DNA from 2 places in the Agreia sp. Leaf244 genome. Region 1 is predicted to be linked to the other one. Evidence: predicted binding sites of a transcription regulator. Region 1 holds the regulator's gene; the other holds the start of a gene.
What was found. Region 1 encodes HspR, which represses chaperone genes until heat shock. Its sites were predicted from a motif close to AAGTTGAGTCNNNNNGACTCAACTT; they were not measured.

Region 1 (4,686 bases):
CCCTCGAAGGACAAGTAACCATGACGGATCAGAACTCGTTCCCTGAGCCTGTCGAAGGGGAGGAAGCGGCTTCGGCGGCGGGCCCCTCGACAGGATCGGGGAGCGATTCTCCAGCCACCGAACCGATCATCGAGGGAGAGTTCATCGAGGCCGAGGGCCCCGATGTCGAGACCTCGCTGAGCGACGCCGACCTGAGCTTCCTCGAAGACGCCTCCTCTGCGTCGTCGTCGACGGCCTCCGACGAGGTGCTCGCTGCAGAACGGCTCGCCGACCTGCAGCGGGTCACCGCGGAGTACGCCAATTACCGCAAGCGCACCGAGGCGAACCGAGAGGTCGAGCGGGAGCGCACCGTCGGCGAGGTCGTCAAGGTCCTGCTTCCGGTGCTCGACGATCTCGACCGTGCCGAGAAGCACGGCGACCTCGGCGACGGGCCGTTCGCATCCATCGCGCAGAAGCTGCGCGGCGGCACCGAGCGTCTGGGACTGAAGCCGTTCGGAGCCGCGGGCGATGCCTTCGACCCGCAGCTGCACGAGGCGATCTTCCAGCAGCCGTCGGCCGATGTCGAGGTCGAGACGGTAGCCGACGTCGTCGAGACGGGCTACTACCTCGGCTCCACGCTTCTGCGTGCAGCCAAGGTCGTCGTCTCGACTCCGGTCAGCGCGTAACACACAACCTGGTAGAGCCCCTTCGACAGGCTCGGGGAACGACCCGTTCCCCGAGCCTGTCGAAGGGCACCACTGATCAACAAGGAAAAAATGGCCAGCCAGGATTGGTTCGACAAGGACTTCTACAAGGTGCTCGGCGTCTCGAAAGACATCTCCGAGGCCGAGCTCAAGAAGACGTATCGCAAGCTCGCGCGTCAGTACCACCCCGACTCCAACCCCGGCGATCCCAAAGCCGAGGCCAAGTTCAAAGAGATCTCCGAGGCAAACTCGGTGCTGTCCGATCCTGAGCAGCGCAAGGAGTACGACCAGATCCGCGCCATGGGCTCAGGGGCCCGCTTCCAGGCTCCCGGCCAGCAGGGCGGCGGATTCGAAGACGTCTTCGGCGGAATGTTCGGCGGCGGCGGAGGCGGCCGCGGAGGCCAGCAGTACACCTACACCCAGCCCGGTGCCGGCAGCCAGTACGACGACCTGCTCGGAGGCCTCTTCGGCGGATCGTCCGGAGGCTTCCGCGGTTTCGGCGGACCGACCCGTGGCCGCGACGTCACGGCCCGCGCCACCATCGACTTCCTCACGGCCACCAAGGGCGACACGATCAAGCTGCAGACCGCAGACGGGCGCCCGATCACCGTGAAGATCCCGGCCGGCGTCTCCGACGGCCAGAAGATCAAATTGCGCGGCAAGGGTGAGGGCAGTCCCGACGGGGGCGAGCCAGGCGATATCGTCTTGACCGTGACTGTGCGCAAACACCCCGTATTCGAACGCGACGGGTTGAACCTGCGCGTGAACGTTCCCGTGACCTTCGTCGAGGCGACGCTCGGGGCGACGATCGAGGTTCCGACCCTCGGCGGCGAGCCCGTCAAGCTCAAGGTCGCACCCGGCACACCCTCCGGGCGCGTGCTGCGGGTGAAGGGAAGAGGCGTCGAGACGTCGAAGGGCACCGGCGACCTGCTCGCCGTGGTGCAGGTGGCGGTTCCCGCGCACCTCAGCCCCGAGGCCCGCGAGGCGCTCGAGGCGTTCCACGCGGTCGAGCCGCAGGAGAACCCGCGCCTCGAGCTGCTCTCCAAGGCGCACGAGTAACCTCTCGCGTCGTCACCGCACCCTCACCGGGGGTCTCCCTCGCAACCCCTCGTACAGAAAGGCAGGCCATGGACGAGAACTCACCGATGTTCGCGATCGCCATGGCCGCCGAACTGGCCGGCATGCATCCGCAGACCCTGCGCCAGTACGACCGCATCGGGCTCGTGAGCCCCACCCGCACGGCGGGCAAGTCGCGTCGCTATTCGATGCGCAACGTGGTGCAGCTGCGCGAGGTCGCGCGTCTCTCGGCGGAGGGCGTGAGTCTCGAGGGCATCGCCCGCATCCTGACCCTCGAGAACCAGGTGAGCGCCCTCACCGGCCGAGTCCGCGAGCTCGAGAGCGCCCTCGCCGACGAACTGCTCAACCGGCCCAACCGCCGGGTCTTCGCCGCCGACGTGCAGGGCGACGTGGTGTCGCTCAAGCACGGAACGCGCACGGCGCGCCGCACAGAAGTCGTGATCTGGCGCCCCACCGACTAGCTGGTCTCGATACGCTCGTACCTCGCTACTCGACTGGCGCAGCGAGTGTGCTGGTCGGGTAGGCCGCTCGCGGCCGTCGCGAGGCCGACCTGTCAGGTGACCGGGGTCGACACGAAGAGAACTCGGTCGCTCCCCACCAACTCGTCGAGGGTGAAGACGCGGTGCAGGTCGTGGCCCGCAGCGATGGCCGCGGCCCGCTGAGACTCCGACTGCGGATCCAGGCGGCCCTGCATGAACCCGCCGAGCGAGCGCACCGCGCACGCCGCGATGATCCCCTCGGGAGTGCCGCCCGTTCCCATCACGGCGTCGATGCCCGAGCCCGGGGTGGCCGCCGCGATCGCGATCGACACGTCGCCCTCTCCCACCAGGTGCACGCGCACGCCGAGCCCGCGCAGTTCGGCGACGACGGATGCGTGCCGCGGCTTGTCGAGAACGCCCACGACGAGGTCGTCGATCGGCTTGCCGAGAGCGTCGGCGAGCCGCGTCGCATTCTGCGTGGCCGACGCGAGCACATCGAGCACCCCGACCGCCGCCGCGCCCGCGATGAGCTTCTGCATGTAGAACACGTCGCGCGGGTCGAACATGCTCCCGCGCGGTGCGAGCGCGATCACGGCCACCGCTCCCGGAAGGTTCTCCGCCGCGAGCCGCGTACCGTCGAGCGGGTCGACCGCCACATCGCACACCGGGCCCGCGCCTGTGCCGAGCCGCTCGCCGTTCGCGAGCATCGGGGCCTCGTCCTTCTCACCCTCGCCGATCACGACCGTACCGTCGAACGGGGCCCGGCCCAGGGCATCCCGCATCGCCGCGACGGCAAGCTCGTCGACGCCGTTCTTGTCGCCCGACCCCACGAGGGGCAGGCAGGCGGATGCCGCGGCCTCGGTCGCGCGAACGATGGCGGCCACGAGATCGTCGGGATAGTTGTGGGCCCCCACGACGGTGGTGGGGGCGAGGGGCGGCGTCGGCAGGGGCATGACTGAAAAGGGTAGCGTTGTCGCCCGTGAGCACTGCATCGATCGAGATCCGAGACACGGCATTCGACCACCCCGATTCCGAGGCGTTGCGAGCCGCGCAGCGCATCGAGATCGACGCGCGCTACGGCGGTGACACCGAGCCGGGAACCAAGCCGTCGGCATCCGATGTGCCCGTCTTCGTCGTCGCCTACGACGAGTCCGGAAGACCCGTGGGGTGCGGCGGCCTGCGACAGCTCGACGATGTCAGCGCCGAGATCAAGCGCATGTTCGTGACGCCGGATGCGCGCGGCACGGGTGTGTCGGTTGCGGTGCTGCGCGCCCTCGAGGAGCGGGCTCGCAGCCGCGGCTGGAGCACCCTGCGGCTCGAGACGGGCACGGCGCAGCCCGACGCCGTTCGCTTCTACGAGCGTGAGGGGTACACGCTCATTCCGAACTTCGGAGCCTACGCGGGAGCCGCCGAGTCGCTCTGCTACGAGCGCCGCCTCTAGACGGTCAGGCGGTCAGGCCGTCAGGCGGTCAGGCGCGCCCGGCGCTGCTCGCGCTCGCGCGCCCTGCGCTCGAAGCGGGGCTCCGCGCCGGCCGCCCGGGCCCCGAGCGACACGAGTTCGCGCACGGCCCAGCCGAGCAGCACCACGAGCAGAACGTTGCGGGCGGTGAGCAGCAGCGCCACCCCGGGATCTCCCGCGATGAGCGGCATGTAGAGGATCGGGAACACGAACGTGGTGAGCACCGAGATGGCCACCATGAGCAGCGCGGGCGTTCTCCAGGCGCGCCATCCGTGCGTGATTCCCACGGCGATGATCGGCGCCAGCCAGAGCATGTACTGCGGTGAGCCCACCTTGTTGAACACGACCACCGTGGTGGCGAGCGCCAGGGACGCGACAAGTAGCAGCCTCTGGGTCTGAGCGCCACGGTGCTTGGCCCACACCACGAGGGCGAGCACGCCGACGACGGCCAGCGCCATGGCCGGCGTCATCAGCGAAATGGCGATGTGGTCGTAGGGGCCGACGACCTCACGGGTGGCGATCTCCGTGTTGTTGATGATGTGGCTGCCCGGCCTGTTCAGGATCGCGAGCCAGAGCCACGGCGTTGTCACGGGAGCCTCGAGCTGAAGGCCGCGCGCGGTCTGCATCTGCGCGAAGCCGAGAAGGTAGTGCAGGCCGCCGAAGGCCCACACGATGGCGGCGACCCCCACCGAGAACACGGCTCCGGTCGCGACCGCGATGCGGCGGCGCGGAAACGCCCCGATGATGGCCAGGAAGATCGCGGCCGGCCACACCTTGATCCACGTGGCGAGGGCAAGAAGAACGGATGCGACGATCGGCCGGCGCGCGATCAGAACGAGGGCGATGATCACCAGGGGAGCGGTGATGCCCTCGAGGCGCAGCAACGCCACCGGGCTCAGAAGAGTGAGGATTCCGAGCCACCACCACGAGGCCAGCACGCCGCGGCGGGAGCGCCCGCGGTTGGAGAGCACCACGATCGACGCCGCGT
Region 2 (4,686 bases), 200 kb from region 1:
GCATTCTCGTAGTATCTCGGCCTCTCGGACTATGCCGCGAGCGGCACCTCCGCGGTGGCCGAGACAACGCTGAGGCGGCCGTCGATGACGTCGACCGAGACTCCGCCGCCATCCAGAACCGCAGAGCCGACGAGCAGCTCGGCGATGCGGTCGTCGACCTCGCGCTGGATCACCCGGCGCAGCGGGCGAGCGCCGTACTCGGGCTCGTAGCCGTTCTCGGCGATCCAGTCGATGGCCGACTCGCTGATGTCGAACGAGACGTTCCGTGCCGCGAGACGCGACCGCGTCGCATCCAGAAGCAGGGCCACGATCTGTCGCAGTTGCGGCCGGTCGAGCTTCGTGAACAGCACGATCTCGTCGATGCGGTTGATGAACTCGGGGCGCATGGCCTCACGCAGCTTGCCCATCACCCGGTCGCGCAGCGCCTTGTCGTCGCCGAAGCCGTCGGCGGCGTTGGGTGCGGCGAAGCCGATGGGGCCTCCGCGGCTCGCGAGGAACTCCGAGCCGATGTTCGACGTCATGATGATGACCGTGTTGCGGAAGTCGACCGTGCGACCCTGGCCGTCGGTCAGGCGTCCGTCGTCGAGAACCTGCAGGAGCAGGTTGAAGACGTCGGGGTGAGCCTTCTCGATCTCGTCGAAGAGCACCACGGAGTACGGGTTGCGCCGAACTCGCTCGGTGAGCTGCCCTGCCTCGTCGTAGCCGACGTATCCGGGAGGGGATCCGACGAGGCGCGACATCGTGTGACGCTCGCCGAACTCGCTCATATCGAAGCGCACCATCGCCTTGTCGTCGCCGAACAGCGACGAGGCCAGCGCCTTGCCGAGCTCGGTCTTGCCGACGCCGGTCGGGCCGAGGAACAGGAAGCTGCCCACGGGCCGGTTGGCGTCGCCCATGCCGGTGCGGTTGCGGCGCACGGCCTTGGCGACGACCGAGACGGCGTCGTGCTGGCCGACGACACGGTCGTGCAGTTCGTCTTCGAGCACCGCGAGGCGCTCCCGATCGACCTGGGTAAGGCGGGCGGCGGGGATGCCGGTCGCCCGAGAGATCACGGCGGCGATCTCGGCCTCGTCGACGACAGCCTCGACAACGGATGCCGCAGGCTTGGCGGCCGACAGCTTCTCGTGCACGGACTCGATACGGTCCCGCAGGCTCGACGCCTCCTCGTAGTGCTCGAGGGAGACGGCCGAGTTCTTGGCCGCCTCGAGCTCGCTCAGCTCTTCGAGCAAGGCGGAGGTGTCGATGCGGGATCCGAGCTTCAGGCGCAGTCGCGCGCCGGCCTGGTCGATCAGGTCGATCGCCTTGTCTGGCAGGAAGCGGTCGGTGACGTAGCGCGCCGACAGCTCGACGGCGCCGCGGACGGCCTCGTCGGTGTAGCGCACACCGTGGTGCTCCTCGTAGGCTCCGCGGAGCCCTGACAGGATCGCGACCGCGTCCTCGATGGAGGGCTCGCCCACGTGAACGGGCTGAAAGCGCCGCTCGAGGGCGGAATCCTTCTCGATCGAGCGGTACTCCTTGAGCGTGGTCGCACCGACCACGTGCAGTTCGCCGCGGGCCAGCCGGGGCTTGAGGATGTTTCCGGCATCCATGCCGCCCTCGCCCGAACCGCCCGCGCCCACGACCGTGTGCAGCTCGTCGATGAACACGATGAGCTCGGTCTTGTGGGCGCTGATCTCGTCCATCAGCGTGGTGAGGCGCTCCTCGAAGTCGCCGCGGTAGCGGGTGCCTCCGAGCATCGCCGGGAAGTCGAGAGACACGACGCGCTTGTCGCGCAGCTGCTCGGGCACGTTGCCGGATGCGATGCGCTGGGCCAGGCCCTCGACGATCGCGGTCTTGCCCACGCCGGCCTCACCGATCAGAACGGGGTTGTTCTTGGTGCGGCGCGACAGGATCTCGACGGTCTGCTCGATCTCGTCGGCGCGGCCGATCACGGGGTCGAGGCCGCCGTCGCGGGCCATGGCGGTGAGGTCGGTTCCGAACTTGTCGAGCATCGGGGTCGTGGATGCGTCGGGCGCGTCGGACTGAACGCTCGGCGCCTGCTCGCCCAGGGTCTCGCGCAGGCCGGACTGCAGGGCCTCGGGCGTGATGCCCGCGGCCGACAGTACCTGACCGGCAGGAGCATCCTGGCTGATCACAAGCGCGAAGAAGAGGTGCTCGGGGTCGATGTAGGTCGAGCCGGAGGCGCGGGCCACCTGGTAGGCGTGGAACAGCGCGCGCTGGGCCGACTGCGTGAACACGGGGGCCGAGTCGGCCTGGCCGGACTGCGCCTGCGGCAGGCGCTGCTCTGCGGCGTCCGCGATGTCGGCCGGGCGCACGCCGAGGCGGGCGATGACCTCGGCCGCGGGCTCGGTCTCGGCGAGCACGCGCAGAATGTGCAGCGCGTCGAGCTCGCGGTGGCCGTGCTCGATGGCGAAGCGCCCCGCGGATGCGAGGACCTCGTGGGTGCGCCGACTCATGAGTCGGCTGATGTCTATGGACCGCCCGGCCTGGGCGGCGCGCTCACCCTGCAGGTAGCGGGCGAGGAATTCGTCGAATGAGTTGCTCCCGGCTCCGTCGGAGTCGGGGGAAGAGTTGGGGTCGAAGCGATCGGGCAAAGTAACCTCCTGTGAAACTTGAGTGCCTTCGACTCAACTCAACAAAGCAGAGCGCGATCTATTCCCGACCGCCCCGAGCACGCCGAGGTGCGGGGTGTGGCCGCTTCGATTCGCGATGAAGCGGCCATCTCCCGCACCTCAACGCTCCCTGTGGAGAGCTGGAGCGGCGGGAACTCGAAAGTTGGCACCATGTGCGCATGAGTCCGCGTGCACCGAGGCCGTTTTCAGAATCCCTCTTCCGCTTCGGCTCGGTACCTCGCGCGAGCTGCACGTCTCTGTTCTTGCGACGCGGCGTGCGGTCGATGCAAAAGGAATCATCGGACCCGGCGACCTTCGGCTCCGGCGACTGGGACAAGCGATTCGGATTCCCCGTCACGACACCGGAACGCACCTGGTGCGACCTCGCTTCGCTACTCACCCTCCCCGAGCTCGTGGCCGCTGGCGACAAGTTGATCGCTCGACGGCTCCCTCAGACGACACGAGCTGCGCTCGAACGGGCCGTGTCCACCTGCACGTCGAGCCGCGGCATCCGGAATCTTCGACGCGCACTCGGGATGCTCTCCGACAGGGCGGAGTCTCCGAGAGAATCGCTTCTGCGTGTCGCGATCATTCTCGTGGGGCTGCCCGATCCGACAGTCAACATGCGTGTCTTCTCGGCCAAGGGAAAGTTCTTGGCCCGAGTGGACCTCTGCTACCCCCACCTCAAACTCTCCCTGGAGTACCAGGGAGACCACCACCGCGCCGACCAATCGCAGTGGCGTCGAGACATCTTTCCCGCACCTCAGTGGCCAAAGAGAACAACCGCGCTCGACGGCGTCGGAGGCTGCCGTTAGCGTGGGTGGATGCGACGGACTGCGGGCGAGGTGAACGGCGTCGCGAGACGATCGTTCTCTCCGGGGCCACCCCGGGGCACACTTCCCAGCCAGAACGCACAACCGCGGGCACCACACCGCGCTTCGCGCGGCCGGGTGCCCGCACCGATCGATCGGTCGCCCGCAGTTCGTCGCATCCCCATCCTGCCGGGGGCCGCGTGACGCGTACCGCCCTCGCCTCCGGGCTCTCGCACGCCCTGCTCGCATCGCCCGAGTGGGCATTCGACCCGCTGGTGGATGCCTGCGGCCGGGCACTCGGGTCACGTCCGGGCTGGCTGTGGCCGCTCGTCGACGGGGTTCTCGATGCCTATCGACGCCCGCCGAGAGACGCGCATCGCGAGCTCGCCCGCTGGATCGAACACAGCTCCGCATTCCAGGGTGCGCTCGAATCGGCTCACGAGTCGCAGCGCGAGATCTCCCTTGTGCATCTCGAAACCGCGCCGGCGCGCATGGCCCCCACCTCGGCGGCCGTGCCATCCATCGACGGCCTCGGCGAGCTCGCCGACTTTCTCGAGGTGACGTCAGGGCAGCTCGACTGGCTCACCGACATCGCGCACTTCAACCGCCGAACCCGGCGCGGCCGGCTGCACCACTACAGCTACGACTGGCTCGTGCGCCCCGGGCGAGCACCCCGGCTGCTCGAGGTTCCGACGCCGCGCATGCGACGGGTGCAACGACGGGTGCTCCGAGACATCCTCGGCCCGCTCCCCCTGAACGACGCCGCACACGGCTTCGTTCCCGGCCGCTCGGCCATCTCCGGTGCATCGGCCCATGTCGGCGCGCACACGCTCATCACGCTCGACCTCAGCACCTTCTTCGCCCGAGTGCCGGCCCGGCGCGTCTACTCCGTGTTCCGGCAGGCCGGGTACCCCGAGGCGGTGGCCCACGCGCTCACGGGCCTGTGCACGCACGCGGTGCCGACGTGGGTGGGTGCCCGGATGCCGCCGGGCGGCTCGCCCGAAGAGCGCGCGGCTCTCCGAGACGCGATTTCTCGGTCGCACCTGCCGCAGGGCTCCCCCACGTCGCCGGCCTTGTCGAACCTGACCGTGCGCCGTCTCGACTCCCGGCTCACCGGCTGGGCCGCGGCATCCGGCGCCATCTACACCCGCTACGCCGACGACCTGGCATTCAGCGGCTCCGGCCTGCGCGGGCGGGCGGCCGTCTCGTTCATCTCGGGAGTCGACCGGATCGTGCGAGCCGAGGGGCACGTGCTGAACCGG

Region 2: ASF06_RS06960 (ATP-dependent Clp protease ATP-binding subunit) is a predicted target of HspR. The motif match lies at 2,610-2,634, and genes of this name have one in related genera.

What each region holds. Positions count from the first base shown of each region.
Region 1 covers NZ_LMLX01000002.1:644,397-649,082, reverse strand. Annotated here, with positions in the region: gene dnaK (molecular chaperone DnaK) at 1-18, shown strand, start outside; gene ASF06_RS07850 (nucleotide exchange factor GrpE) at 21-665, shown strand; gene ASF06_RS07845 (DnaJ C-terminal domain-containing protein) at 756-1,742, shown strand; gene ASF06_RS07840 (heat shock protein transcriptional repressor HspR) at 1,811-2,221, shown strand; gene glpX (class II fructose-bisphosphatase) at 2,314-3,192, opposite strand; gene ASF06_RS07830 (GNAT family N-acetyltransferase) at 3,219-3,680, shown strand; gene ASF06_RS07825 (glycosyltransferase family 87 protein) at 3,701-4,686, opposite strand, start outside.
Region 2 covers NZ_LMLX01000002.1:442,870-447,555, forward strand. Annotated here, with positions in the region: gene ASF06_RS06960 (ATP-dependent Clp protease ATP-binding subunit) at 30-2,594, opposite strand; gene ASF06_RS19685 (hypothetical protein) at 2,897-3,427, shown strand; gene ASF06_RS19690 (reverse transcriptase family protein) at 3,625-4,686, shown strand, end outside.